DNA from 3 places in the Halomonas sp. HG01 genome. Region 3 is predicted to be linked to each of the others. Evidence: riboswitches for the same ligand, from Rfam matches in the RefSeq annotation. Region 3 holds a riboswitch; each other region holds the start of a gene.
The links. A riboswitch is a leader RNA that binds a small molecule or an ion and turns the genes downstream of it on or off. The one in region 3 is predicted to bind thiamine pyrophosphate.

Region 1 (9,555 bases), 1.5 Mb from region 3:
CCAGGTCCTCCCAGTCGTCCAGGTGCAGCAGCAGCGAGTCGCCGCCCTGCATGTGCCGCTCGTCGATCTTCATCATCAGCACGTAGTCGGTGTCCTGCTCGACGAAGGTGCCGTCGTTGTGCAGCTCCATCACCCGATGCGGCTGGCGCAGGTAGCTGTCGGACTCGTCGACGTTCCTGACCACGAAGCGGGCATAGAACTGGCCGCTCATGGCATCGAAGTTGGAGCGCCCCATCAGGTGCGCCACGGCGGTGGCGAACTTGACCATCTCCTCGGCCTGGGCCACGTCGTCCAGGCCCTCGGGCACCACCTGCAGTCCGCCGGTCGCGCGGTCCACCAGGGTATTGATCAGCACCGGCTGCAGGGTGTTGCCACACAGGTCGTCGAGGAGCTTCGCCACCCGGAAGCGCAGCATCGACTTGTACTCCAGTGCCTGCACCGGCCACTCGGCCACGGCCTCGACGAAGGCCGTGACCACCTCGCGGGAGAAGGTCATCTGCAGCAGGCGCGGCGACTGGGCCGACGGCGTCAGGGTGAAGCCCTGCAGGTCGGCGGGCAGCGGCATGGCGAGTTCGGGGATCCGGGTCAGCGCGGTCATCGGGAGGCTCCAGGGCGTCGAGGGTCGATGAATCAAAAATATCGACATTTTTATAAAACATCAACAAATTCCCGTCGTCCCTGCATCTTCCCCGCGCCCGGACATTCCGACCACAGACCAAAAACACCGGGGATTCAACCGCATCGGAGACCGCGCTTTGCCCTGTCCGCCCCTGGCCTTGCCATCCCCGCCATCGGCCGATTCAGCGGGCAATGAATCTTGCGCCATCCGCCTTTCGACCACTGGCGAAACGCGTCAAAAGGCTTCATGCTGTAGCGGTCGATTCTGTCCTGTGGAGCATCATGAGCACGGCAAGCCCATCCAACGCGGAAATCCTCGACCCTCCGCGACGATGCCCTGACCTCGACGTCAGGGACCTGGAACAACGTACGCGCCTCATGCGCATCATCACTCGGCTGATCGCCGTATCGGATCTCGGCAACCGCGAGATCGCCCGTCGCGCGGGCCTGCCGATGCAGAAGATCAGCGACCTTCTCGCCGGACGCCTGGAGCAGCTCACCCTCGACGAGCTACAGGCACTGCGCAGCACCATCGACCACGAACTCACGCCGCCCTAGCCGTCAGGCGACCCGCTCGCCCGCGCACTGGGCCCGGGCCGGTCTCGCCGGCCCTTCCACCTCATGGATTCGAGAGATCAGGGAGAATCCCGATGCGCCACCTCGTGACCGGCCTGCTGCTGGCCGCCTCGCTGCCCGCCCTGGCCGATGGCCAGGCCACCCTCGAGAGCCGCTCCGACCAGGGCACCGCCACCATGGAAGTCCGCTGGGCGGGCGATGACCTGCGCATGGACTTCCCCCGGCAGGCCCAGGCGGGCTTCATGCTGCTCAAGGACGGCAACGGCTACATGGTCACCCGGATGCAGGGCCAGACCCTGGTCATGGACATGGCCCGCCTCAAGCAGATGGCCGAGAGCATGGGCGGCGATCAGGCCATGGCCGGCGTGACCAGCCAGCAGGCCGACTCGGTCGAACGGCTCGAGGCCACCGGCGAACGCGAGATCATCGCCGGCCTGGAGGGCGAGGTCTATGCGCTGACGTGGACCGACAAGGCCGGCAACGCCCATGACGACACCCTGGTGCTGAGCGACGACGATCAGGTACGTGAGCTGATGCGTGCCTTCCACGCCTATCAACGCACCATGACCGGCGAATCCGACCCGATCGCCTCGGCGCTGGAGGAAGAGGGGCTCGGCATGCTGCGCTTCGGCGACCGCTTCCGCATCGCCTCGCTGTCCGACGAGGCCCCAGCGGCAAGCGCCTTCGAGCTGCCCGAGGACGCCATGAGCATGGAAGACATGATGAACCAGGCGCTCTCCCAGTAAGCCGACGGCCGCAGGGCACGCCCTGCCCGAAAGCACGAACGGCGCCGCCCCTCGGGGCGGCGCCGTCGCGTCTCGGGGCCCTGCCGGGGCGAGCTAGTCGGGGCGGTCGGTCACCGCCCCGGTCGAGGCGGAGCTGACCATCCGCGCGTACTTGGCCAGTACCCCGCGGGTGTAGCGCGGCGCCGGCCGCTGCCAGGCGGCATGGCGTCGTTCGAGTTCCTCGACGGTGAGCGCGACATCGAGGGTGTCGGCCTCGGCATCGATGGTGATGGTGTCGCCATCCTCGAGCAGCGCCAGGGGGCCGCCGTCGAAGGCCTCCGGCGTCACGTGGCCGACCACGAAGCCGTGACTGCCGCCGGAGAAGCGGCCGTCGGTGATCAGCGCCACCTCGCTGCCGAGTCCGCGCCCCATGATCGCCGAGGTCGGGGTCAGCATCTCGCGCATGCCGGGCCCGCCGCGGGGCCCCTCGTAGCGGATCACCACCACGTCGCCGGCCACCACGCTGCCGTCGTTGATGCGCGCCTGGGCCTCCTCCTCGGAGCCGAACACCCGGGCCCGGCCGGAGAAGCGCGTGCCCTCCTTGCCGGTGATCTTGGCCACCGCGCCCTCCGGGGCCAGGTTGCCGTGCAGCACGCGCAGGTGGCTCTGGGCCTTCAGCGGCGCCTCGAGGGGCGCGATGATCGCCTGCCCCTCGGGGTAAGGCACGACCTCGGCCAGGTTCTCGGCCAGGGTGGCGCCGGTCACGGTCAGGCAGTCGCCATGCAGCAGCCCGGCGTCGAGCAGGGTCTTCATCAGCGGCTGGATGCCGCCGATCTCGACCAGCTCGCTCATCATGTACTGGCCGCTGGGCCGCAGGTCGGCGAGCACCGGCACCCGCTTGCCGATCGCCGTGAAGTCGTCGAGGGAAAGCGACACGCCGATGGCGTCGGCCATGGCGATCAGGTGCAGCACCGCATTGGTGGAGCCGCCCAGGGCGATCACCACGGTGATGGCGTTCTCGAAGGCCTCGCGGGTCATGATGTCCGAGGGCGTGATGTCGCGCTCGAGCAGGGTCAGCACCGCCTCCCCCGCCGCCCGGCTGTCGTCGCGCTTGGTCTGGGACACGGCGTTCTGCGCCGAGCTGCCGGGCAGGCTCATGCCCAGCGCCTCGATGGCCGAGGCCATGGTGTTGGCGGTGTACATGCCGCCGCAGGCACCGGGCCCGGGAATCGCCGTCTCCTCGATCCGCTTGACGTCGATGAGGTCGAGATCGCCGCGGCTGTGGGCGCCCATGGCCTCGAACACCGAGACGATGTCGGTGTGCCCCTCGCCGGGCAGGATGGTGCCGCCGTAGACGAAGACGCTGGGCCGGTCGAGCCGCGCCAGGCCGATCAGGCAGCCGGGCATGTTCTTGTCGCAGCCGCCGATGGCCACCAGGCCATCGAAGCCCTCGCAGCCGGCCACCGTCTCGATGGAATCGGCGATCACCTCCCGCGACACCAGCGAGTACTTCATGCCCTCGGTGCCGTTGGCGATGCCGTCAGAGATGGTGATGGTGTTGAAGATCACGCCCTTGCCGCCGGCCGCATCGGCGCCGGCGCTGGCCTGCTCGGCCAGCTCGCCGATATGGCTGTTGCAGGGCGTGACGCGGCTCCAGGTGGACGCGATGCCCACCTGGGGCCTGGTGAAGTCGGCGTCGTTGAAGCCCACCGCGCGCAGCATGGCGCGGCTGGCCGACTTGCCGACGCCGTCCACCACCGGGGCGGAATGGCGGCGGCGGGGATCCTGTGGCGTGTCACTCATGGCGCGGCTCCTCCGTCAGGTCGGGATGACCTTCAGAGGGTGGCCGTCATCCGCCGGCCTGGCAACCGTTCAGGCCGTACGCCGCACCGCGGCCGGGCGCCACCAGGCCACCAGCAGCGCCACCGCGCTGGAGGCCAGAAGCGCACCGAGGAAGGGCGGCAGGGTCGGCACCCCGTCGGGAAAGCTCGCCGCCAGCAGGCCATCGAGGGCACTGCCCGAGGCGACCCACCCCGGCAGCACCGCGCCCGCCAGCCCGGCGAGACCGCCGGCCAGCGCCGCCATGGCGCTCATCCGCGCCCACAGCCCCAGCAGCACCGGCACCACGATGGCCGCGCACAGCAGATCGGCGATCAGGAACAGTCGCAGCACCGAGAGCCCCTGCAGGGCGATCGCCACCACCGGCACCATCAGCGCCACGGTGACCCACCGCGCCGCCCTGAGCGACAGGCCGCGACGGCCGCTGCCGGCCACCACCAGCGAGGCGATGCCGTTCTGCAGGGTATCGACGCTGGAGGCCACCAGGGTCACCGCCAGCACCAGCGCCGGCAGCGCCAGCCAGCCCGGCGCCTCGGCGAGCAGCGCGAAGAACGGGATCGGCGGCTCGCCCAGCGACACGCCCGCCATGGCGGCCAGCATGCCGAGGCCGCCGACCACCGCCACCACCAGCACGGTGATGCCGCCGCCCAGCCAGGCGCCGCGCCCCAGCGCCCGGTCGTCCCGGGCCGCCCACACCCGCTGCCAGTAGCCCTGATGGAAGAGGTTGGCCGCGGTCACCGCGATCACCAGCGTCAGCGCCACGGACAGGGCATCCGCGGCGGGGATCGACGGCAGCGCGGCCTCGGCCGGCAGCTCGGGCAACCGGGCCAGCGCCACGCCGCCCACCACCCCCAGCAGGGCCAGCAGCAGCCAGGCCTGCCAGCGGTCGGTGGCCAGGCTCGCACGCAGCCCGCCCAGCGCGGTGTAGAGCAGGGTCGCCACCGCCACGCCGACCACCACCAGCGCCACCGGGACGTCCGACAGCAGCCCGGTGATGGCGCCGATGGCGGTCAGCTCGGCGGCCAGGAAGCAGCCCATGTACAGCACCGAGACCAGCGCCACCCAGCGGCGGATGCCGGCGCCGAAACAGGCCTCGGCGTACTCGCCGATGCTGCGCCCCTCCGGCAGGCGACGGCGGATGGCCGGGCCGAAGGCGCCGAGCACGATGAACGGCAGCGCCGAGCCGATGGCATAGCCGGCCAGACCCAGCGGGCCGACGAAGGCGCCGATCTCGGGCGGCGCGAAGAGGATCCAGGCCCCCATGCCGGAGGCCAGGAAGGAGAGCCCCAGGGTCGGGGCCGACTGGGAGTTGCGGGCGGTAACGTAGTCGTCGAGCGGGCCGTCGGCCCGGCGGGCACGCAGGCCCAGAACGGTGAAACACAAAAGCGCCGCGCCAAGCACGGCTGACGTCAGATAAGGCATGTCGCACTTCCTCCGCCGGTGTGAACCGGATCAGGTTCCAGGGTCAGCGACGCACGCTCTCTCAGCCCCGCCGATGCCGGCGAGACTCCCCTGGCGACAGTGAATGGATTAGTAGTGGCGATCCTCAAGACAGGGCCAAAATGGCCGATATCCGGATTGCCACGCCAGCATGACACATCCTTCCCGCCATTCGAACAACCAGCCCGGACCCCGCCATGCCGTTTACCGAAGCCAAGGAACACGCCCCCGGTTGCCTGCACCGGATCTTCGCCGAGCCCTACGCCGCCTTCGACAACGGCGTCCCCGAGCGCCAGCTGCACCTGCGCATCGCCCTCCAGGCGCTGCTGGAGGCGCCGATGCGCGAAGGGCGACTGACGCTCAGGGTGATCCACGGCTGGGAGAACGGCGGCTGCGCCCCCGAAGACCTGCGACATGGCGACCATGCGCTGGGCAAGACGGCCGACCTGCGTGCGATCGCCGAGCGCTACCAGCAGGCGCTGGACCGTCTCGCCCCGCTGCCGGGCGAGGCCGACAGCCTGCTCGCCGAGCCGCTGGCCAGTGCCATCGCCGGCGCCGAGGCCGACGGCCTCGAGGTCGACTCAGAGACTCGAGACAACCCGGCCCGCTGGCCGGCGTTTCCCCGCGGCCTGTCGCTCTATACCTTCTTCAAGGTCTATCACCGCCTGACCTACGGCGAGGACGAGGCCTACCGCTCGATCCGCTGCAATACGCCCGAGGGCAGCCGCGAGATCCACGAATTCCATCTGGAGGAAGGCGAATTCGCCATCGTTCGCCCCGCCGCCGACGAACCCGGCGAGTGCGTGCTGGTGCTGCACGTGGGCCAGCTGGAACCGCTGAGCGAGCTGCTGGAGATGGCCCATATCCGCCCCTAGGCGATACCGGAGCGGGGCCTCAGGAGGAGGCAGAAGCTTCCATGGAAGGGGCCAGGATCGCCTGAGACGTCATTGATCTTTAGCGCTTCGGAGGCGACCAGCGGCCCCCTACTCACCGCTGCCGTTCAAGGCAACAGCAGCTTCGCGGTGAGGTTGAGGGTGTCCGAGGCGCTCACCCCCTCGTCGTAGAAGTTGTGCTCATAGCTGGCCGTGAACTGCACCGGATACTCCTGAATCCTCACCAGCTTGTTGAGCGCAACGCCCAGGGGCAGGCTCACCCAATCATGCTGCTCCCAGTCATAGGTGATCGACATGTCGGAGGCCCCCGCCGACCAGCCATTCCCGAGGCTGTAGTTCACGATCGGCTGCACGATCGAGATATTCACGTCGCGGTAGTCGTCGTCTCCCGCCACCGTGAACACGTTCTGGTTGAACAGCCCCCATATCCCCCAGGGTTGGCTGGCCACGAAGCCCACGGCGGGACCGAGGCCCCATTTCTCGGCGCTCAGGCCGTCTTCCCCGGTCGGCAACAGCGCTACCGCACCCACGCCGAATCGCCCCCATGACCGGTCGAAGGTCACCAGGTCGAAGAGTGTCATGTCGGACCAGCCGCTCGAGTCATTCGGCGAGTCGGCCACGTAAGGCGCGGTGAGCCGGAAGATGTTGCTGGAGTCGCCCAGCGAGAACGGAATGGCGGCGCGGAACTGCATGCGGTTTCCGTCCTCGTCGTCGAGGTTGTGGTACCGGTACGTGTAGAAGTCCTGCAGCTGGAAGGCCATGACGGAGGCCGTCGGATCATTGGCTTCCGAGCCCAGGCCATCTTGCTGAGCGCTGGCTATCCCCGGGGAAAACATGGCAAAGAAGGTGGCGATCATCAGTGCATTTCGTGCAAGCATCCGTGGCTCCCTGGTCTCCGGTTTTCTTTCCCCATGCCCGGATAGGCATGCCCACAGCAGGCAGGCACGTTTCATGTCCGCAGACGTGGCACCCGTGATGCCCCACGGATGGCTCGCTGGCGCACCTGCAGAGCCAAAGCCGAAGGAAACTCGCGAGGGGGGAAATCTCCCCCGGCCCCAGCAACGCTTACTGCCGCGAGACCCTGATGCGCACGGGGTCGGCCGCCTCGCCGGCGAAGGGATCGACGTGCTCCGTACTGGTGAACAGCAGCCCACCGTCGTGAACGATCCGTGCCCGCAGTCCGTAAGTCATGCGCTCGTCGATGGCCTGAGGATCATAGACCAGCCGGAACGGATAAGGGGGCTGGGCGCCCTCGACGGTGTAGGTGTAATCGGTGAGCACGGTGGCGGGCGCATCCGCGCGCGACTGATCCTCGAGCGTCACGATGACCTCGGCTCCCGGGGGCAGCGCCATGCGCTCGCGATACCACACCTCGCCGCTGATGACCCGCATCAGGGAGTTGTCCGGCTGCTGCATCGACGACTCCCCCGCCCTCTGTGGCTGACTGCATGCCGCCAGCAACAGGACGAGAGTGCCAATCATCCAGGGACCGGTCACTGCCGCGATTCCGTTTTTCGATCTCATTGATGACTCCTTCATGTACCAGGGCGGAGAGAAGACTCGTCACCGCTGGCCGCGTCACCCCGGATAGGCCCGTGGCGCCAAGGCGGGTTCATTCCCGTCGACACTCCATCAAGTTAGCAAGGTTTCCACGTACCGCCAGAGCAAGCGGGAGGCCTGACATGACCCGGGTCATGGAATCCCCCGGGCGCCGAACGCCGTACCGTCTACCGGGCAAGCCGCCCCAACCACGACGGCCCCGCCTCTCCCGAGGCGGGGCCGTCGATGATCGCCGAGCGGGATGGGATCAGCTCAGCGAGATGGTGCTGTTGATGCCGCCGGAGACGTTTTCCGGCTCGAACCAGCGGGCGGTGACGGTCTTGGTCTGGGTCCAGAAGCCGATCGCCTGCTTGCCGTTGGGTCCCAGGTCGCCGAGCTTGGAGGCCCGCGAGCCGGTGAAGCTGAAGTAGGCCACCGGCACCGGAATCGGCACGTTGATGCCCACCTGGCCGACGTCGATCTCGGTCTCGAAGCGGCGAGCCACCCAGCCGGAGTTGGTGAAGATCGAGGTGCCGTTGCCGTTGGGATTGGCGTTGATGAACTCGATCGCCTCGTCGAGCGTCTCGGCGCTCACCACGCACAGCACCGGGCCGAAGATCTCCTCGCGGTAGATGGTCATCTCGGCGGTCACGTCGGCGAACAGGGTCGGGCCGACGAAGTTGCCCTCCGGATAGCCCTCGACCTCACGGCCACGACCGTCGACCAGCAGCCGGGCGCCCTCCTGCTCGCCGGCGGCGATCAGGTCCTCCACCCGCGCTTTGGCGGCCGGCGACACCAGCGGACCGAGGTCGGCGTCACGCTGGGTGCCGGGGCCGACCTTCATGTGGCGGGCGCCCTCGACCAGCTCGTCCAGCCAGTCGCGAGCCTCGCCCACCAGCACCACCACCGAGTTGGCCATGCAGCGCTGGCCGGCGGCGCCGAAGGCCGAGCCCAGCAGGTTGTTGATGGCCTGGCTGCGATTGGCGTCGGGCATCACCACACAGTGGTTCTTGGCCCCCATCATCGCCTGGGCGCGCTTGCCGGCCTCGGCGGCGCGGCGATAGAGCTGGGTGCCGACGTGGGTCGAGCCGATGAACGACACCGCCTTGATGTCCGGATGATCGCAGAGGCGATTGGCCACGTCCGGGCCGCCGTGCACCACGTTGAGCACCCCGGCCGGCACGCCGGCCTCGTGGGCCAGCTCGACCAGCCGCATGGTCGAGCTCGGATCCTGCTCGGAGGGCTTGAGCACGAAGGTGTTCCCGGTGGCGATGGCCAGCGGGAACATGAAGCACGGCAGCATGATCGGGAAGTTGAAGGCGGTGATCCCGGCGCCCACGCCCAGCGGCTGATTGAGGGTGTAGACGTCGACCTCGGTGGCGGCGTTCTCGGCCAGCTCGCCGAGCTGCAGCGAGGTGATCGAGCAGGCGTGCTCCACCACCTCGAGCCCGCGGCCCACCTCACCGGCGGCATCCGGCAGGGTCTTGCCGTGCTCCTCGGTGATCAACGCGGCCAGCTCCTCGGTGTGCTCGCGGATCAGCGCCTGCAGCTTCAGCATGATGCGCTGACGCTTGGCCAGCGGCGTGCGACGCCATTCCTGGAAGGCTGCCCTGGCGCTGGCCACGGCGCGATCGACTTCCTCCAGGGTGCAGAACGGCACCCGGGCGACCACCTCCTGGGTGGCCGGATTGAGTACGTCGCGCCATTCCTGGCTCTGCGAGGTGACGGCCTGGCCATCGATATACAGCGGGATCTCTCTGACGGACATCTAGCGGCTCCTTTGGCGGCCCCGGGGAGAGGCTCCCTGCCCTCCCCCGGGTTCGCGGTTTGTGATTGTTATCCGATGTTCGGCCCCGTTAATGCATCGACGGGGCCGGATCGAGAACAGCGAAACGCTCATGCGGGGCTCATGATTACCGAGCCAT
Region 2 (9,555 bases), 490 kb from region 3:
TGGAGGCGCACTCGGCGGCCAGCGCCGTCTACGTGGGCTATGAGGACGGCGACTTCCTGCTGCTGCGTCCGGCCGGGCGGGTGCCGCAAGAGCGGCTGCCCGAGGTGCCCGACGCCGACGAGGCGGCCTATCTGGTGCAGGCGGTCGACCGCGATGCCAGTGGCAACGCCCAGGCCGAGTGGCGGCTCTACGACCGCGACCTGAACCTGCTGGGCCGGCGGCTCCAGCCGGGCGACGCCTTCGATCCCCGGGAGCGGCCCTGGTATCGGCGGGCGATGGCGGCCAGCGGCGCCTGGCTTACCGAGCCCTATGCCTTCTTCACCACCCGCGAGATCGGCATCACCCTGGCCCGGCGCAGCCGCCACGGGCGCGCGGTGGTGGGGCTGGACGCCTCGCTGGCCGATCTCGGCAGCGAGATGGACGCGCTGGGCATCACGCCCGGCACCCGGCTGGCGGTGGTGTCCCGCGACGGCCGGCTGCTGGCGCATCCCGACGTGGAGGCGCTGCTCGCCGAGCATGGCGGCTCGCCGCGGCTGGCGACGCTGGATGAACTGGACGACCCGGCGCTGCGGCGGCTCGGCCGCCTGACCCGGGACGAGGGCGCCTCGCTGGGGGCCGCGGCCCCGGGCGAGGCGGCCTCCGACGACGACGCCTTCGGCGCCTCGGCCCGCTTCCGGGTCGACGGCGAGGACTGGTTCGGCATGCGGCTGCCGTTCCGCATTCCCGGCGTGGAGCCGGCCACGCTGCTGATGGTGGTGCCAGAGCGCGAGCTGCTCGCCGGCACCCGTGAGCTGCTGTGGCAGCGCTCGCTGGTGGCCGTGCTGCTGGCCCTGGCGCTGCTGCCGCTGGGCGTGTGGGTCGGCCATCGGCTCAGCCGCCCGCTGAACGCCCTGGCCGAGCAGGTCCGGGCGCTGGGCGATTTCGACTTCTCCGCCTGCCGCGGGGTGCGCTCGCCGGTGCGCGAGGTGCAGCAGCTGAGCGGCGCTCTGACGGGCATGGCCGAGGGCATCGCGGGCTTCCAGCGCATGACCCGCACGCTGAGCCGCGAGCCGCGGCTGGACACGCTGCTCGCCACCGTCCTCGAGGACCTGCTGAACATCACCGACAGCCGCCACGGCGCCATCTACCTCGAGGACGAGAGCGATCCCACCCGCTTCGCCTGCGAGGCCGAGCAGGGCCAGGGCGATCCCGACGATCCGCTGCCGGCGTGCCTGACCCTGAAGGCCCCCGACGAGAGCGGCATGGCGGCGCTGGAGCGCCGGGCCGCGGCCAGCGGCTATCTGGTGCAGCCGCTGTGCAATCGCAGTGGCCATCGCATGGGGCTGCTGATACTGGCGCTGCGCGCGTCGGGATCGGGCGGCGATCGTTCCTGGCGGCGCTTCGTCGAGGAGCTCTCCGGCGCGGCGGCGGTGGCCATCGAGACCCGCCGCCTGCTGGAGGGCGAGAAGCGCCTGCTGGACGCCATCGTCGAGCTGATCGCCGGAGCCACCGACGCCAAGTCGGCGCATACCGGCGGCCACTGTTCGAGGGTGCCGCAGCTGGCCGAGATGCTGCTGGAGGGCGCCCACCGCTCGACCAGCGGCCCCTTCGCCGACGAGACGCTGGATGACGACCGTCGCACCGCCTTCCACCTGGCGGCCTGGCTGCACGACTGCGGCAAGCTGACCACGCCCGACGAGGTCATGGAGAAGGCCACCAAGCTGGAGGCCCGCTACAACCGCATCCACGAGATCCGAACCCGCTTCGAGGTGCTGTGGCGCGACGCCGACGTCGCCTACTGGCGCGGGCTCGCCGAGGGCGGCGACGAACCCGCGCTGGTCGAGGCGCGACGGCGCCGGCAGGCCGAGCTGCAGGAGGCCTTCCGGCTGGTGGCCGAGCTCAACCGCGGCGGCGAGGCGCTCGACGAGACTCGCCTGGCGCGGCTCGAGGCGATCGCCGACTGGCGCTGGTGGCGCCACTTCGACGACCGCCTCGGCGTGTCCGAGGAGGAGGCCGGGCGCCTGGCGCGCGAGCCCGAAGCCCCGCCGCCCGCCGAGGAGCGGCTGCTGGCCGACCGCCCGCGGGACCGCCTCGACTGGGCCGTCGCGCCGCCGCCGGTGGCCGAGGGCGACCCGCGCAACCGCTGGGGCTTCGCCATGCAGCCGCCCGAGGTGGCCGGCGACCAGGGCGAGCTCTACAACCTGCGGGTGGCCCGCGGCACGCTCAACGACGTCGAGCGTTTCCGCATCCAGGAGCACATCGTCCAGACCATCATGATGCTCGAGTCGCTGCCCTGGCCGGCACACCTGCGGCGGGTGCCGACCATCGCCGGCAACCATCACGAGCGCATGGACGGCCGGGGCTATCCGCGCCGGCTGGTGCTGGCCGAGGCCAGTCTGGAGGAGCGCATCATGGCGGTGGCCGACGTGTTCGAGGCGCTGACCGCCGCCGACCGGCCCTACAAGCCGGGTCTGACGCTGTCGCGCTCGCTGTCGATCCTGGCCGGCATGGCCCGCGACGGCCATCTGGATCCCGACGTCTTCGTCCTGCTGCTCGACAGCGGGGTGTGGCGCGACTACGCCGAGCGCTTCCTGGCGCCGGCGCAGATCGACGAGGTGGACATCGACGCGCTCAAGAACGAGGCTGGATGTCCGACAATGAAAAGTGGAAATGGCGCCTCGGGCCGCGTTTCGCCCTGTACAGGGCAGGCCCCTGGGTCATAATGCACTTATAAAGCGCGTCATTCTTCAGGGGAACACCGATGCTGCCGACTCCGATTTCCGGCTGGCGAGTGAGTCTGCTCGCCGCCCTCGTCATGGCCAGCGTGCTGCTGGCACCGCTCGCCCAGGCCGAGAATCCCCGCTATGCGGGCATCGTCATCGACGCCGACTCCCACGAGATCCTCTACGCCGAGAACGCCGATGCGCCGCGCTATCCGGCCTCGTTGACCAAGATGATGACCCTCTACATGCTGTTCGAGGCCATCGAAGGGCGCAGCATGAGCCTGGGGCAGCCGCTGCCGGTGTCGCGGGCGGCGGCGGCCATGCCGGCCACCAAGCTCTATCTCAAGCCGGGCGACAGCATCCCGGTGGAGACCGCCATCGAGTCGCTGGTGGTGCGCTCGGCCAACGACGTGGCGGTGGTCGTCGCCGAGGCGCTGGGCGGCAGCGAGCGCCACTTCGCGCGGATGATGACCGAGCGCGCCCGCGAGCTCGGCATGCGCCACACCACCTTCCGCAACGCCTCCGGCCTGCCGGACGACGCCCAGGTCACCACCGCCCGCGACATGGCGGTGCTGGCCCGTCGGCTGATGCTCGATTTCCCGCAGTACTACCACTATTTCTCGCTGCAGGACTTCACCTGGCGCGGCAACACCTACCGCGGCCACAATCGCCTGCTGGCCAACTACCCGGGCGCCGACGGCCTCAAGACCGGCTTCATCCGCGCCTCCGGCTTCAACGTCGCCACTTCGGCGGTGCACGGCGGCCGGCGCATGCTCTCGGTGGTGATGGGCGGCTTCACCGCCGCCTCCCGCGACGAGCACATGGCCGACCTGCTGAACCGCGGCTTCGCCCGCGCCGCCCTGGCCGACGGCCACGGCTGGCTGGCCCGCACCGAGATCGCCGACGAGCGCCTGATGCCGCTGCCGGGCCGCACGCTGCCGCCGGCCGGTCAGATGCTGGCGAGCCGCGACAGCGCCGCGCCGGCACCGGCCGCGACGGTATCCGCCCGGGCGCCCGAGCCGGCCTCGACGCCGGCGGCCAGCGAGCCGAGCCGCGCCGCCGCGCCGGGGCCGGTGGTACAGGAGGTCGCCGCCCCCTCGCCGGACGAGGCGATCGTGGCCTCGGCGCCGAGCGCCGACGCGGCCGTCGGCGGTGCGGCGGAGGCGGATCCGCTGACCGCGCTGATCGACCGCGACGAGCGGACCGGCGGCTGGGGCGTGCAGGTCGGCGCCTTCAGCGACGCCGATCACGCTCGTCGCCTGGCCGACCGCGCCGCGGCCCGACTGGCCGCGGAGCTGGATGACGCCCGGGTCGACGTGCCCTGGGTGGCGCAAGCCGGCGTCTACCGGGCGCGGTTGGTCGATCTGGGCGAGCGCCAGGCCCGCAGCGCCTGCCAGCGTCTCCAGTCCCAGGGCATGGACTGCATGGTGGTCCAGGCCTCGCTCTGACCCTCGGTTCCGGCCCCTCTCACCGCCCCGACGGTCAGGCCGTCGGGGCGGTGTCGTTTCCCCTCCCTCGACGCGCGCACGGAGGCGCTGCATGGCTCCCTCTCTGAAAGGCATCCTGTTCATGTGCGGCGGCGTGCTGTGTCTGGCCCTGGGCGATGCCCTCACCAAGTGGCTGGGCGCGGTGCATTCGCCGCTGCAGATCATCTTCTTCCGCACCCTGGTGTCGCTGCCGCTGATCGTGCTGATCGCGCGCTTCAATGGCGGCCTGCGCACCCTCGGCACGCGGCGTCCGGGCGTGCACCTGCTGCGCGGCCTGATCTTCACCGCCACCATGATCACCTTCATGTGGGGGCTGGTGCTGCTGCCGCTGGCCACCGCCACGGCGATCGCCTTCGCCGCGCCGCTGTTCGTGACGCTGCTGTCGGTGCCCTTGCTCGGCGAGCGGGTCGACCGTCCGACCTGGCTGGCCACGCTGCTCGGCTTCGTCGGGGTGCTGGTGGTGGTGCGGCCCGGGGCGGCCGGTTTCCAGCCCGCCATGCTGGTGGTGGTCGCCGCGGCGCTGTTCTATGCCCTGACCATGATCACCGCGCGCCGCTACGGCGAAGGGGAGCACCTCTGGGCCATGGTCTTCTACACCACCCTGGTGCCCTGCCTGGCCGCCTCCCTGACCCTGCCCTGGGTCTGGCAGGCCCCGGCGCCGCTGCACTGGCTGGGCTTCCTGGGCGCTGGCGTGCTCGGCGTCGGCGCCATGGTGGGCCTGACCCAGGCCTTCCGCTACGCCCCGGCGGCCATTGCCGCGCCCTTCGACTACACGGCACTGCTGTGGGCGACCCTGCTGGGCTGGGGCTTCTGGGGCGAGATGCCCGACCCCTGGGTGTTCGCCGGCGGCAGCCTGATCATCGCCAGCGGCCTGGCCATCGCCTATCAGGAGCGGCGCGTCGCGCTGAACCGGCGGCCTTCCCTGTGACGCAGGTCGCGTCGGCGACCCGGCGGCCCCGCGCTCTTTCGCGCGGGGCCGCCTGCGTTCGGGGCTGGCCGTTCAGGCGTCAGCGGTGGAACGGCGGGAAGGCGCGGGCGGCGGCCTCCGGGTCCGGGGTGCCGCAGATCGCCGAGACCACCGCCAGGCCGCCGGCACCGGCGCGGCGCACCGCCTCGACGTGCTCGACCTTGAGCCCGCCGATCGCCACCGTGGGCAGCGGGCTGGCGGCGGCCAGCGCCGCCAGGCCGTCGACGCCCAGCGGCGCGGCATGGTCCTGCTTGGTGGCCGTGGCGAACACCGGGCCGAGGCCCAGGTAGTCGAGGCGCCCGGCGTCCAGCCGTGCCAGCTGTTCGTGGGTCTGCACCGAGAGGCCGAGGATGGCGTCCGGGCCCAGCGCGGCACGGGCATCGGCGACCTCGCCGTCGTCCTGGCCGATGTGCAGGCCGTCGGCCCGACTGGCCAGCGCGACCTCGAGGCGGTCGTTGATGATCAACGGCACGCCGCTGCCGGCCAGGGCAGCCTTCAGGCGCCGGGCCAGCGGGATCATCTCGGCGTCGGCGGCGTGCTTGTCGCGCAGCTGGACGACGCTGACGCCGCCGCGCACCGCGGCCCGTACGGTCTGCTCCACGCCGAGGGCGGCGCACAGCTCGGGGTCGGTGACCAGGTAGAGGGACAGATCAAGGCGCATCGGTGAGCTCCAGGTGGATACGGTCGGCCAGCGGCGTAGCGAGGGTGTCGGGATCGAGGGCATAGAGGGCGTCGAGGAAGGCCACGGCGAAGCTGCCGGGGCCGGCGGCGGTCTCGGCGGCGATCTCCCCGGCCGCGGCGTAGGCGGTCAGCGCCGCCACCGTGGCCTCGAACGGATCCTCGGCGCCGGCCAGGAAGGCGCCGACCACGCCGGTCAGGGCGCAGCCCATGGTGGTGACGCGAGGCATCAGCGCATGGCCGCCGCAGACCCGCGTCAGGCGTCGGCCGTCGGTGACCAGGTCGACCTCGCCGGTGACCGCCACCACGGTGGCATGCTCGCGGGCCAGCGCCACGGCGGCGCGCTCGGCGCTGTCGGCGCTGTCGGTGCTGTCCACGCCGCGCCCGCCGCCGCCCTGTCGGGCCAGCGCCAGGATCTCCGAGGCGTTGCCGCGGATCGCGGTCGGCCCCAGCGCCAGCAGCCGGGCGCCGGCCTGGCGACGAAAGCGGGTGGCGCCCACCGCCACCGGGTCGAGCACCCAGGGCGTGTCGGCGTCATTGGCGGCGCGGGCGGCGTCGTCCATGGCGTCGAGCCAGTGGGGCGAGAGGGTGCCGATGTTCAGCGTCAGGGCGGTGGCCAGGCCGGCGAACTCGGCGGCCTCCTCGCGGGCGTGGACCATGGCGGGCGAGGCGCCCAGCGCCAGCAGCGCGTTGGCCATGAAGTTCATCGCCACGTGGTTGGTGATGTTGTGAACCAGCGGGGTGGTGCGGCGCACGCGCGCCAGATGCGGCGCGGGATCGAGGGAATGCATCGGGCCTCCTGGCGACGGGAGGCGCGGCCACCGAGGGAGCCGGCACGACTCCCTCCGCCGGCATTATCCGGGTCAGGTAGTGAGGGTGCCTCTCAGCCGCGGCGGATCATCGCCCCGGCGCCCCTGTCGTCGGGCCTCACTATCGCCCTTCGTCCGATGCATGTAAAGCCGGCGGGCGTCGCCTCAGGCGGCCAGCTGGAGCACGGCCAGGGTCAGCAGGCTGGCCTGGGAGACGCTCTGGAGATCGGCGCTCATGCCGTTGCCTTCCTCCTCGGGTTCGAGGCGCATCGCCGCGTTCAGGGGGCGAAGCAGCAAGGCGGCGCCGGCGGCCAGGGCGACCAACGCCAGCGGCAGGCTACCCACGCCCCAGGGGCTGATCAGCCATTCGACGACGAGCAGCAGCACGCCGCCCAGGGCCAGCCACAGGGGGCGGCGCAGGGCGGCGTCGAGAGAGGTCGGGGGCATGGCGTGCATGTCGATGTCTCCTTTCCGGTTGTCGTTGGGCGATTCAGCCCACCACCGTAACGGCGTTGGCTTAAAGTCGGCTTACACCAACGCTAAGGGAGCGACATGACGATGCCGTGTCAGGCGCGGGGCAGCCGCACGCTCACGCGCAGCCCGCCGCCGGGGGCGTCGCCCAGCGTCAGGCGGCCGCCGTGGCGCTGTACCAGACGGTCGACGATGGACAGTCCGAGGCCGGCCCCGGCTCCCGCACCGCCGCGGTGGAAGCGCGCCAGCGCCTGCTGGCGGCCGTCCTCGGGGATGCCGGGACCGCTGTCGTCCACCCGCAGCACCAGCACTCGCTCTTCCGCCGTCAGTGCCACGTCGATGCGGCTGCCGGCGGGGGAGTGACGGATGGCGTTGCCGACCAGGTTCTTGATCAGGGTGGTGACGGCGCCGGGCTCGGTGGTCAGCGCCCAGTCTGCCGCCTCGTCGGCCTCCAGGTGCAGGCTCTGGTCGTGGTCGGTGGCCAGCGGCATCAGCTCGGCCAGCGACTCGCGCACCTCGTGCAGCAGGTCGATGCGCTGATCCGGGGCGCCTTCCTGCTCCGGGTCCAGGCGTGCCAGGGTCAGCAGCTGGCCGACCAGCCGGGTGGCGCGGGCCAGGCCGTCGCGCAACAGGGTCAGCGCCTCGCGCCGATCCGCCGGATCCTCGGTGGCCAGGGCGTTCTGGGCGTGCAGGTCGAGCACCGTCAGCGGGGTGCGCAGCTCGTGGGCGGCATCGGCGATGAAGCGCTTCTCGCGGGCCCGCAGGGTGCGGATCCGCGCCAGCAGGCCGTTGAGGGCGCCGACGATGGTGGCCAGCTCGCGGGGCAGTGGGTCGTCGGGCAGTGGGTTCAGGCGCTGGGGGTCGCGGGCTTCGATCTGGGCGGCCAGCCGTGACAGCGGCCGCAGCCCCCAGCCGATCGCCCACCACAGCAGTACCGCCAGTGCCGGCAGGCCCACGAGGTCCGGTACCAGGGTGCGCAGGGCGATGCCCCGGACCAGCTCGCCGCGCACGTCGCCGCGCTCGCCGACCAGCACCCGCAGGTCGTCGCCGCCGAGGACGAAGACGCGCCACTCGCGTCCGTCCAGGGTCGCGTCGCCGTAGCCGGCACGACGCTCGGTGAACGGCGCGGTCGGCGCGCCGGCGGAGCGCAGCAGCAGCCGCTCGTCGCGCCAGACCTGGAAGGCCACCTCGCCCTCGTAGCGGTGGCCGCCGTCGGTGCCCGGCGTGTTGCGGCGCAGGGCGTCGTCGAGGCTCGCCAGCAGCGCCTCGCGCCGGGCCTCGGGCAGCGGCGTGCGCACCAGGCCTTCCAGCAGCCGGGCCTGCTGGGCCAGGCGGGCGTCGAACAGCGCCGCCACTTCGCGGGCGGCGTCGCGATAGCTGGTCACGCCGATCGCCAGCATGCACAGCGCGACCACTAGCAGCGCGATGCCCAGGGTGCGGCGGCGGATGGAGCTCATGGGATCCTGTTCCCGGGTGCCTCGTCCGCCGGGGCCTTGTCCATGATGTAGCCGATGCCGCGCAGGGTGCGGATCAACTCCGGGGCCAGCTTCTTGCGCAGGTGGTGAACGTGGACCTCGATGGCGTTGCTCTCCACGTCCTCGTCCCAGCCGTAGAGCAGGCGGGCCAGGGTGTCGCGGGTGAAGGCGTGGCCCGGGTGGCTGAGGAATTCCTGCAGCAGGGTGAACTCGCGGCGCGACAGCGTGACCGGCTGGCCCTGGTAGGTGACGCGGCGGTTCTCCGGGTCGAGCACCACGCCGCGGTGGCGCAGCTCGCTGCTGACCAGGCCCTGGCTACGGCGCAGCAGGGCGCGCAGCCGTGCCTTGAGCTCGTCGACCTCGAAGGGTTTGGTCAGGTAGTCGTCGGCCCCGGCATCCAGGCCCTGGATGCGCTGCTCGATGCCGTCGCGGGCGGTCAGCACCAGCACCGGCACGCGATGGCCGCCGCGGCGCAGCCGCGTGAGCAGGTCGATGCCGTCGAGCCGGGGCAGGCCCAGGTCGAGGATGACGGCATCGAAGGGCTCCTCGTCGCGCAGGGCGTTGAGGGCCTCGATACCGTCGCCGAGGATGTCGACGGTGTAGTGCTCGGGTTTCAGCGCCAGGCGAATGCCCGACGCCAGGCTGGGATCGTCTTCCACCAGCAGTATGCGCATGGGCCTTCCTTGTCGGTGCTCCGGTCATGCCGATACTCGCCTCGAAGGCCGCGCCTGTCGACCCTGGCGGCTCAGGATGGCGGGGTGATGAAGCGGCGGATGGTGGGCAGCTGGCGGCGCAGGGCGCGATCGATCAGCCCCGGCCACAGGGCGTTGAGCCGGGCGAAGATCGGCTCGGCGCGGCCCAGCCGGGTCTCCTTGCGACCGCGTTCGATGGCGCGGCGGATCTGGACGGCCACCGTCTCCGGATCGTCCATGGCGTTGCCCAGCGCCCGGTTCATCTCCTCCATGG
Region 3 (9,555 bases):
GCGGCCCGATGCCGAGGCCGGCGTGCAGGCGCTGTCGGCGCTGGGCGTGCGCTCGGTGATGCTGACCGGCGACAACGATCGCACCGCCGCGGCCATCGCCGGGCGCCTCGGCATCGAGCGTCGCGCCGGGCTTATGCCGGAGGGCAAGGTCGAGGCGATCCGTGAGCTGGCCGGCCATGAGCGGACGATGATGATCGGTGACGGCATCAACGACGCCCCGGCGCTGGCCAGCGCCCAGGTGGGCGTGGCCATGGGCTCGGGGACCGACGTGGCGCTGGAGACCGCCGACGGCGCGCTGCTGCGCAACCGGGTGGGCGACGCGGCGGCGCTGATCCGGCTGGCGCGGGCGACCATGGCCAACATCCGCCAGAACATCGCCATCGCCCTGGGGCTCAAGGGGCTGTTCCTGGTCACCACCGTGCTCGGCATCACCGGGCTGTGGCTGGCGATCCTGGCCGACACCGGCGCCACCGTGCTGGTCACGCTCAACGCCCTGCGGCTGCTGCGCTTCGCGCCGGGCGATCGTGACTCGACGGAAGACGACGCGGCCGTTGCCGCCTCGCCCGCGGCAAACTGAATTAGCCTGGCGGCCTACAAAAACGCCGCGCCGGCTGATTGCCGGCGCGGCGTTCTGCATCAAGGCGTGAGGTCAGACCTCCTTGTACAGCTCGGCGCCCTCTTGGCGGAACTTCTCGGCCTGCTCCTCCATGCCCTTCATCACAGCGTCCTGGTCGCCGTCGAGGCCCTTGTCCTTGGCGTAGTCGCGGACCTCCTGGCTGATCTTCATCGAGCAGAACTTGGGCCCGCACATGGAGCAGAAGTGCGCCACCTTGGCCGAGTCCTTGGGCAGGGTCTCGTCGTGGTATTCCCGGGCGGTGTCCGGGTCGAGGCCCAGGTTGAACTGGTCCTCCCAGCGGAACTCGAAGCGCGCCTTCGACAGGGCATTGTCACGGCGCTGGGCGGCCGGGTGATCCTTCGCGAGATCAGCAGCATGCGCGGCGATCTTGTAGGTGATGATGCCGGTCTTGACGTCGTCCTTGTTGGGCAGGCCCAGGTGCTCCTTGGGCGTCACGTAGCAGAGCATGGCGCAGCCGTACCAGCCGATCATCGCCGCCCCGATGCCGGAGGTGATGTGGTCGTAGCCCGGCGCGATATCGGTGGTCAGCGGCCCGAGGGTGTAGAAGGGCGCCTCGTCGCACTCGCGGAGCTGCTTGTCCATGTTCTCCTTGATCAGGTGCATGGGCACGTGGCCGGGGCCCTCGATCATCACCTGGACGTCGTGCTCCCAGGCGATGCGGGTCAGCTCGCCGAGTGTCTCGAGCTCGGCGAACTGGGCCTCGTCGTTGGCGTCGGCCACCGAGCCCGGGCGCAGGCCGTCGCCCAGCGAGAAGGCGACGTCGTAGCGCTTGCAGATCTCGCAGATCTCCTCGAAGTGCTCGTAGAGGAAGCTCTCGCGGTGGTGGTAGAGGCACCACTTGGCCATGATCGAGCCGCCGCGGGAGACGATGCCGGTGGTGCGTCTGGCGGTGAGCGGCACGTAGCGCAGCAGCACGCCGGCGTGGATGGTGAAGTAGTCGACGCCTTGCTCGGCCTGCTCGATCAGGGTGTCGCGGAACACCTCCCAGGTCAGGTCCTCGGCCACGCCGTTGACCTTCTCCAGCGCCTGGTAGATCGGCACGGTGCCGATCGGCACCGGGGCGTTGCGGATGATCCACTCGCGGGTCTCGTGGATGTTCTCCCCGGTGGACAGGTCCATGATGGTGTCGGCGCCCCAGCGGATGCCCCAGGTCATCTTGTCGACCTCGTCCTCGATGGACGAGGTGACCGCCGAGTTGCCGAGGTTGCCGTTGATCTTCACCAGGAAGTTGCGGCCGATGATCATCGGCTCGGATTCCGGGTGGTTGATGTTGTTGGGGATGATGGCGCGACCCGCGGCCACCTCGTCGCGCACGAACTCAGGCGTGATCTCCTCGGGCAGGCGGGCGCCGAAGGCCTCGCCCGGATGCTGGTGGCCGAGGAGGCGCTCGACCTCCTCGCTGCCCATCGTCTGACGCTTCTGGTTTTCCCGAATGGCGATGAATTCCATCTCGGGGGTGATGATGCCCTGGCGCGCATAGTGCAGCTGGGTGACGTTCTTCCCTTCCTTGGCCCGGCGGGGCGTGCGGGTCAGCTCGAAGCGCAGCGGGGCGAGCATGGGATCGTTGGCGCGGCGGCGGCCGTACTCGGAGGTCGGCCCGTCGAGGAACTCGGTGTCGTCGCGGGCCTCGATCCAGGCGCGGCGCAGCTCGGGCAGGCCGCGGCGCAGGTCGATGGTGGCCTCGGGGTCGGTGTAGGGGCCGGAAGTGTCGTAGACCAGCAGCGGTGGGTTTTCTTCATCTGCGCCGGAGGTGCGGGTCGGCGACAGGCCGATCTCGCGGAAGGGCACGCGGATATCGGGCCGCGAGCCTTCGACGAAGACCTTGCGCGAGCCGGGCAGCGGGGCCACGGCGGCCTCGTCGACGCGGGCGCTCTCGTTGAGGAAATGGGTGGTCTTGCTCATGGTCGTGCTCCCTTGGCTTGAGTGGTTCGTCAGGGAGGACCGTCGGGGAGGACAGGGGCGGCCGGCGCCGAGGCGCCGCCGCGTGTCGCTTGATCCCTACGCTGGTCCTAGCCAGTTCAGGTTCAACGGGATCCATGCTTGGGCGCCTCGCGCCGCATGATCTCAGCCGTCTTCAACGGCACCCCGTCAAGCGTGGTGTGCCCGCTGTGGTGGCGGGCCTTATTGCATCATGTTGTCTGTTTGGTCCGGGCTCGCCGCAGAGCCGGGGAAGGCCGAAGAGGAGGTCCTACGCCAGGGATGGCGTCGGTAGCGTACAGGGAAGTATTCACAGCGCCTCCTCTGAGGCCTTCCCCGGCGATTCCTGTCTCAACGGCCAGCTTGCCGCTAAATCAGTCCGCGCGATCCAGGCCCATCTGCCAGAAGTCGATCTCCAGCCGGGTGGCGTCGCGGAACAGTCGCGCCAGCTGGTCGAAGCGCGCCGGCGTCACCTCACTGAGCCGCGCGTCCAGCCAGGCGATCTCGGCGTGCATCGCCTGCTGGAACTCGTCGCCCCGATACATGGCGATCCAGGCGTCATAGGGGTTGGCGTCGCCGCGCACGGTGAACGGCTGCGCCTCGAGCCAGTTGGCGATCTCGCCGTAGCCCACCAGGCAGGGGGCCAGCGCCACGCGCAGGTCGAGCAGGTCGCCGCGGCTGCCGGCGTCGAGCACGAAGCGGGTGTAGGCCAGGGTGGCGCGGGCCTCGGGCAGCGCCGCCAGGTCGTCTTCGGTGATGCCCCAGTCGCGGCAGAAGCCGCGGTGCAGGTCCAGCTCGACGTCGAGGATGGTCTTCAGGCCGTCGAAGGCCTGGCGCAGCTCGTCCAGGTCGCGGCTCTTGTAGGCGGCCAGGGCGTAGGCGCGGGCGAAGTGGATCAGGAACAGGTAGTCCTGCTGCAGGTAGTGGCGGAAGGCGTCCGCCTCGAGCGTGCCGGCGCCCAGGGCGCGGACGAAGTCGTGCTCGGTGTAGGCGCGCCAGTCGGCCTGGCAGGCGGCGGTGAGATCACTGAAGCGACGGCCCATCTTGCCTCCGATTCCGATGAGAGCGGATGCCGTAGGGTGCGCACGGGCGTAGCGGAGGCGGTGAGGGAGAGCCGGGGCACAAGGAGGGCGCGCCGGCCCGCCGCCTGATTCCCTACGCCGGTTCACGTGCGGCGCGTGCCACACCCACCCGGATCAGGTTCCACGGGACCAGCGCTGGGCTCTGTCTCGAACGTGTCGAGCACGAACCTGCGCCATCTCAGCCGGTTCCACCGGCACCCCGTCAAGCGAATGGGCCGAGTCTAGCAGCTTGGCGGGCGACGAACACCCCTCTCATCCCCCTTGTCATCACTCCTGTCGTCATCCCGGACGCCGCGACGATCACTTGCCCTGGACGGCGCTCGCCTCGGCGCTCGACGTCCGCGCCCAGTCGCCGCCGAAGGACTGGATCGGCATCTCGCAGGGCCGCTCGGCCGGCGGTGCGGCGGGATCGCCGGCCGCCTCGAGATCCAGCGGCGCCGGCTCGGCCTCGAGCACCGCCGGCGGGGCGGTCTCGCCGGGCACCAGCAGCAGGCCGCGCCGGCGCAGGCCATGCCCGATCGTCAGGCTGCTGCTCCAGCGCACCAGCGGCGCGGCTAGCATCAGCCCTAGCCATACCGGCGTCAGCCACCAGAAGAAGGTCGGCGTGGCCCACCAGGTCACGCCCGCCCAGCAGAGGCCGACCAGGCTGCCCGGCCAGGTGTGACGCAGCGCCTCGCGCCAGGGCAGGGCGCGCCCCTCGCGCGACTGCGGGTTCCAGGCCACGGTGAGGCCGCTGAAGACCTCGATCACGAAGCGGCTGTGGAAGACCATCATCAGCGGCGCGATCAGCATCGCGAACAGCGCCTCCAGCAGGGCGCTGGCGACCAGCCTGCCACGCCCGCCGTAGCGGGACGGCGCTCGGCACAGGGCCAGCACTACGCCCAGCAGCTTGGGCGTCAGCAGCATCGCCAGGGTGCCGCCGAGCAGCGGCATGATCAGGTTGGGTGGGGCGATCGGCCAGTCCGGGAACAGCTGGGCGTCGGAGGTGAAGAAGTTGGGCGCGATCAGGGCGCGCAGCAGGGCATCGGCGGTGCTGACCGCGAGGATCGCCAGCCAGATCAGCGACGACAGGTAGGCCAGAGCGCCGCACAGGAAGTGCACCCGGCTGACCATGTGCAGGCCGCCGGCGCCCAGCAGGCGCAGGTGCTGCAGGTTGCCCTGGACCCAGCGGCGGTCGCGCTTGGCGTAGTCGAGGATATGGCTCGGCATCTCCTCGAAGCTGCCGCCGAGGTCGGTGCGCATGCGCACCTCCCAGCCGGCGCGCCGCAGCAGCGCGGCCTCGACGAAGTCGTGGCTGAGGATGTCGCCGCCCAGCGGTGGGCGTCCGGGCAGCTCGGGCAGGCCGGCATGCCGGATGAAGGGCGCCACGCGCAGGATGGCGTTGTGGCCGAAGTAGTTGGCGGCGTCGGACTGCCAGAAGCTCAGCCCGGCGGCCAGCATCGGCGAGTAGACCGCCGCCGCGAACTGGTTGGCGCGCCCGAAGAGGCTGTCCTGGCGCACGGGAATCGGCACCGTCTGCAGCAGCCCGAGGCGCGGATTGGCCTCCATCTGGGCGATCAGCTCATGCACGGTATCGCCGCTCATCACGCTGTCGGCGTCGAGCACCAGCATGAAGTCGTAGCGCTGCCCCCAGCGTTGGCAGAAGTCGCCGAGGTTGCCGGCCTTGCGGCCGGCGTTGCTGTCGCGATGGCGGTAGTGCAGCCGGCAATGGCCGGACAGCCGCCGCTGCAGCGCCGCCATGACGGCCTTCTCCTCGGCCACCACGGCCTCGTCGGTGCTGTCGCTGAGCACGAAGGCCTCGATGTGCCGGCGCTCGGTGATCGGCGGCAGGTCCCGGCAGGTCGCCTCCAGACCCGCGGCGACCCGCTCGACGTCCTCGTTGTGGATCGGCATCACCAGGGCGGTGCGCGAGCGGGCGTCGTCGGGCGGCCGGGGCGAGCCGGCCAGGGCCAGGCTCAGCGGGTCGCGGCCGGCGAGGCTCAGGACGAAGCCGATCAGGCCGCTCCAGAAGGCCACGGCGATCCAGCCGAAGGTCACCGCGAACAGCGCCAGGACCGCCAGCTCCAGCGGGGTCAGGCCGCCGACGTGGAGGATGCGGAACATGGTCCACACGCCCAGGGCGGTGGTGGCGGCGATCAGCAGGGCGACGGCCCAGCGGCGGGTGCGGCGCCAGGGAATGGGCGCCGCGGCGTTGCGGGAATCAGCGGCGCTCATCGGGATACCAGACATAGTTCCAGGTTTCTGTCAGCGGCTCGCCGTGCAGGGTCAGGGCCAGGCGCATGTCGGCCGGTGTGCCGTCTTCCGGCGCGAGCCGGAAGCTGGCGCGCCAGGTGTCGTCGGGCAGGCGCTGGACGCGGGGTTCGATCAGCTCGCCGCTGGAGGTGGTCAGGCGCGGCTCCACCGTCTGGTCGGCCTCGAGGCCGTCGAGGGTGGGCCCCTGGAAGTCGACGATGAAGACGCGCTGGCTGGCGGGCGGCGGATCGTCCTGCCCCGGCGTGGCGCCCCAGCCCTGGCGCGAGCGCAGCACATGGGCGAGTCGCTGATCCGGCGGCGTGGCGCCGAGGGTGCTCAGCCGGTAGCGGAAGGTCCGCGACTGCCCGGCCTCGAGCGGTTGCTCGGGGATCCAGTAGGCGGTGATGTTGTCGTTGGCCTCGCTGTCGGAGGGGATCTCGACCAGCTCGACGCGGCCCTGGCCCCAGTCGCCCAGCGGCGTGACCCATTCGCTGGGGCGCGTCTCGTAGCGGGCCTCGGCGTCCAGGTAGGCCTCGAACCGGCGCGGCCGCTGGATCAGCCCGAAGCCCCGGGGCGAGGTGTCCTGCAGGCTCGACATATGCAGCGTCTCGGGATTGCTCAGCGGGCGCCAGATGCGCTCGCCGTCGCCGGTCTGCATGGCCAGGCCGCTGGAGTCGTGTACCCGCGGGCGATAGTCGTCCGCCGGGTAGTCGCCGAGCCCGCCGTGCATGTACATGCTGGTCAGCGGCGCGATGCCGAGCTTGGCCACGACCTCGCGGGCGAACAGCCGCGCCTCGGTCTCGACCGTGGTCGGCTCGCCGGGAGCGATCTCGAAGCGGTAGGCGCCGGAGAGCGACGGGCTGTCGAGCAGGGCGTAGACCGTCAGATGCGTGTCCTCGGGGCCGGGCTCGACCAGCCAGAACTCGCGAAAGGCGGGGAACTCCTCGCCGCGGGGCGCGCCGGTGTCGATGGCCAGCCCGCGGCTCGAGAGGCCATAGCCCTGATCGCGGCCGATCATGCGGAAATAGGAGGCGCCGAGAAACACCATGAACTCGTCGCGATAGTCGCCGCTGTTCAGCGGGTAGTGCAGGCGGAAGCCGGCGTAGCCGAGATCGCCGAGGGCCTCGGCGTCGAGATCGGCCAGCCCGGCGGCCTCGTCGTCGTAGCGGAAGCGCGATGGGTCGAAGGGCAGCGGGCTGACCTCGCCGTCCTCGTCGACCAGGTTGAGCACGACCGGCTGGTCGTAGAGGAAGCCGGGATGGAACAGCTGGACCTCGAACAGGCCGTCGTCGTGCCAGACGGCGCGGTCGGGGCGGAAGCGGATCTGGCGATAGGCGTCGTAGTCGAGCTCGGTCAGCGCCGGCGGCAGGTCGGCGTCCGGTGCCTCATAGGGCGCGTCGGCCAGGCGCTCGGCGCGGTCGGTGACGCGGTCGAACAGCCCCTGCTCGGCGGCGGGTTCGGCGCTGGCCTCCATGGCCAGCGTCGTCCCCAGCGAGAGGGCCAGGAAACGGAACAGCGATGTCATGTGGTGACTCTCCTTGGAATCCCGCCGGCATTCCCTGCGCGAGCCGGTCCAGGGGGTCTTGTCGTGTTATGGGTATCGTTATCGTGAAAGCGTACCGGGGTTGGTCAGTGCGCCGCCGGGATGGTTCCGTCCCGCGGCGCCGAAGGGGTTACTTGTAGACGCGGAAGCGCTTCCAGTCGGCGCGGCCCTCGAGCTCCTCGGGGGTCTTGCGATAGCGCTTGTATTCCCACTGGTACTGGACCGGGTCCAGGGCGATGGCGGCCTCCACGCAGGCGTTCACGCCGGCGGCCGAGGTGGTCTCGTCGCTCGAGTAGACGCGCTCGTCGGCGGCCAGGAAGTGCAGCGCGAAGCCGCGGCCGCGAACGCGCTTGGCCACGCCGGTGACGACCCGGGCCTCGGTGCGGGCCACCAGCTTGGGCAGCAGGGTGGCGGTATAGGCCTGGCGGCCGAAGAAGGGCGCGAACACGCCGCTGCCCCAGCTCGGCGTCTGGTCCGGCAGGATGCCCACCGTCTCGCCGCGCTTGAGCGCCTTGAGCAGCGCCGCCACGCCGCGCGGATTGGTCGGCACCAGCTCGGCCCCGCGCCGCTCGCGGCCGCCGCGGATGATCGGGTCCAGCGGAGCGAGCTTGGGCGGCTCGTACATGGCGGTGAAGGGGAAGTGCCCGGACAGCCAGAAGTTGAGCACCTCCCAGTTGCCGAAGTGGGGTGCCAGCACGATGACGCCTCGCCCCTCGGCGCGGGCCTCGTCGAGCAGCTCGCGGCCGTGGACCTCGAGAATGCTGGCCTCGACCCGGTCCGGCTCGCCCATCCAGGCCAGGCCCAGCTCGAGCATGGTGGCGCTGGAGTGGACCAGGCTGCGCCGCGCCAGGCGGCGGCGCTCGGCCTCGGGGCGGTCGGGATAGGCCTGGGCCAGGTTGATGCGGGTCACCCGGCGCTCGCGCCGGCTGCCGAGCTGCACCAGCGGGCCGGTCATGCGCGCCAGGCGCCACAGTGAGGCCGGCCGCCAGTTGGCGAGGGCGCGCCACAGGCCGGCGATCAGCCGCGCCTGAAAGCGCCCCTGGGTGTGTTGCGTGTCGGCCATGGATCAGATCAGCCAGGTATCGACGTTGTCGGGGGCGCGCTTCTCCTGCAGGCCCTTGAAGCCCTTGACGCAGCGGATGATCATCCACACCGCCAGCGCGATCAGCAGCGGGAAGCCGATCACGACCAGGGTCAGCAGCGAGGCCAGGGCGGCATAGACGAGGCCGATCCAGAAGGTGCGGATCTGGTAGCGGTAGTGCTCGTCGAGCCAGGCCGGGCCCTTGCCGCGGTATACGTAGGCGATCACCACGCCGATGATGCCGGTGAAGCCCACCACGAAACTGGCCAGGTAGAGGGCGTAGACGACCATGGCCATGGTGGTATCGGGGGTGCGGGCGTCGTCGGCGACCACGGCGTCGTGGCGCGCGGGATCATGCTCGTTCATCGGTCGTCCTTGAAAGCGTGGATATCGTGCCGCTCATGATACTGGCCTGGGATGGCGATGCCAGCATGGCGCCTTCAGCCAGGCCGAGAGCCTTCGGCGATGTTGCCTGATCCCTCAGCGCCTGGGGCGGCTGATCTCGAGCAGGTTGCCGTCGGGGTCGCGCAGGTAGAGCGACTCGATCTCGCCGGTGGCACCCTGGCGGCTGACCGGCCCCAGCTCGACCTCGATGGAGAGCGCCTCGAGGTGGCGCTGGACCTCGTCGAGGGGCAGCTGGCTGCGCAGGCACAGGTCGAGGCTGCCCGGGGTGGGCGTGGCGGCCCGTGGCTGGATATCGGTGGCGGTCCAGTGCAGGCGCAGGGCCATGTCGCCGAGCATCAGGTCCACGCGCTCCTGATCGCGATAGCGGACGTCCAGCCCCAGTACCCGGGTGTAGAAGTCCACGGCGCGGGAAATATCGGTCACGGTGATGACCAGGTGGTCCAGACCTGACAGCATGCATGCCTCCTGAAAGTGAGTCCTGCCACAGAGAATACGATGATGCCGACCTGTCCGCTATGCGCATCCACCGACCACGCGCCCTACCATCGCGATGCGCGACGCGACTATCGCCGCTGCCGGCGCTGTGCGCTGGTGTTCGTGCCGGCCCATCAGCGCCTCGGGCCGGCGGAGGAGAAGGCGGTCTACGACCAGCACGAGA

Region 1: it holds a riboswitch for thiamine pyrophosphate, as region 3 does, so the genes downstream of both, UN84_RS01720 (sodium:solute symporter) here and thiC (phosphomethylpyrimidine synthase ThiC) in region 3, are expected to answer to the same signal.
Region 2: it holds a riboswitch for thiamine pyrophosphate, as region 3 does, so the genes downstream of both, thiM (hydroxyethylthiazole kinase) here and thiC (phosphomethylpyrimidine synthase ThiC) in region 3, are expected to answer to the same signal.

What each region holds. Positions count from the first base shown of each region.
Region 1 covers NZ_CP022134.1:367,900-377,454, reverse strand. Annotated here, with positions in the region: gene glaH (glutarate dioxygenase GlaH) at 1-598, opposite strand, end outside; gene UN84_RS01735 (XRE family transcriptional regulator) at 811-1,176, shown strand; gene UN84_RS01730 (hypothetical protein) at 1,269-1,940, shown strand; gene ilvD (dihydroxy-acid dehydratase) at 2,034-3,722, opposite strand; gene UN84_RS01720 (sodium:solute symporter) at 3,792-5,180, opposite strand; TPP riboswitch at 5,170-5,282, opposite strand; gene UN84_RS01715 (hypothetical protein) at 5,396-6,073, shown strand; gene UN84_RS01710 (hypothetical protein) at 6,199-6,948, opposite strand; gene UN84_RS01705 (YbaY family lipoprotein) at 7,157-7,507, opposite strand; gene UN84_RS01700 (CoA-acylating methylmalonate-semialdehyde dehydrogenase) at 7,899-9,398, opposite strand.
Region 2 covers NZ_CP022134.1:2,072,816-2,082,370, reverse strand. Annotated here, with positions in the region: gene UN84_RS09875 (HD domain-containing phosphohydrolase) at 1-2,702, shown strand, start outside; gene UN84_RS09870 (serine hydrolase) at 2,741-4,150, shown strand; gene UN84_RS09865 (DMT family transporter) at 4,242-5,117, shown strand; gene thiE (thiamine phosphate synthase) at 5,197-5,817, opposite strand; gene thiM (hydroxyethylthiazole kinase) at 5,807-6,625, opposite strand; TPP riboswitch at 6,658-6,760, opposite strand; gene UN84_RS09850 (hypothetical protein) at 6,809-7,099, opposite strand; gene UN84_RS09845 (ATP-binding protein) at 7,210-8,571, opposite strand; gene UN84_RS09840 (response regulator transcription factor) at 8,568-9,263, opposite strand; gene UN84_RS09835 (SDR family oxidoreductase) at 9,335-9,555, opposite strand, start outside.
Region 3 covers NZ_CP022134.1:2,558,459-2,568,013, reverse strand. Annotated here, with positions in the region: gene UN84_RS12250 (heavy metal translocating P-type ATPase) at 1-577, shown strand, start outside; gene thiC (phosphomethylpyrimidine synthase ThiC) at 650-2,539, opposite strand; TPP riboswitch at 2,616-2,735, opposite strand; gene tenA (thiaminase II) at 2,929-3,597, opposite strand; gene mdoH (glucans biosynthesis glucosyltransferase MdoH) at 3,937-5,850, opposite strand; gene UN84_RS12230 (glucan biosynthesis protein) at 5,837-7,393, opposite strand; gene UN84_RS12225 (lysophospholipid acyltransferase family protein) at 7,542-8,474, opposite strand; gene UN84_RS12220 (DUF4870 family protein) at 8,478-8,858, opposite strand; gene UN84_RS12215 (VOC family protein) at 8,973-9,353, opposite strand; gene UN84_RS12210 (class I SAM-dependent methyltransferase) at 9,393-9,555, shown strand, end outside.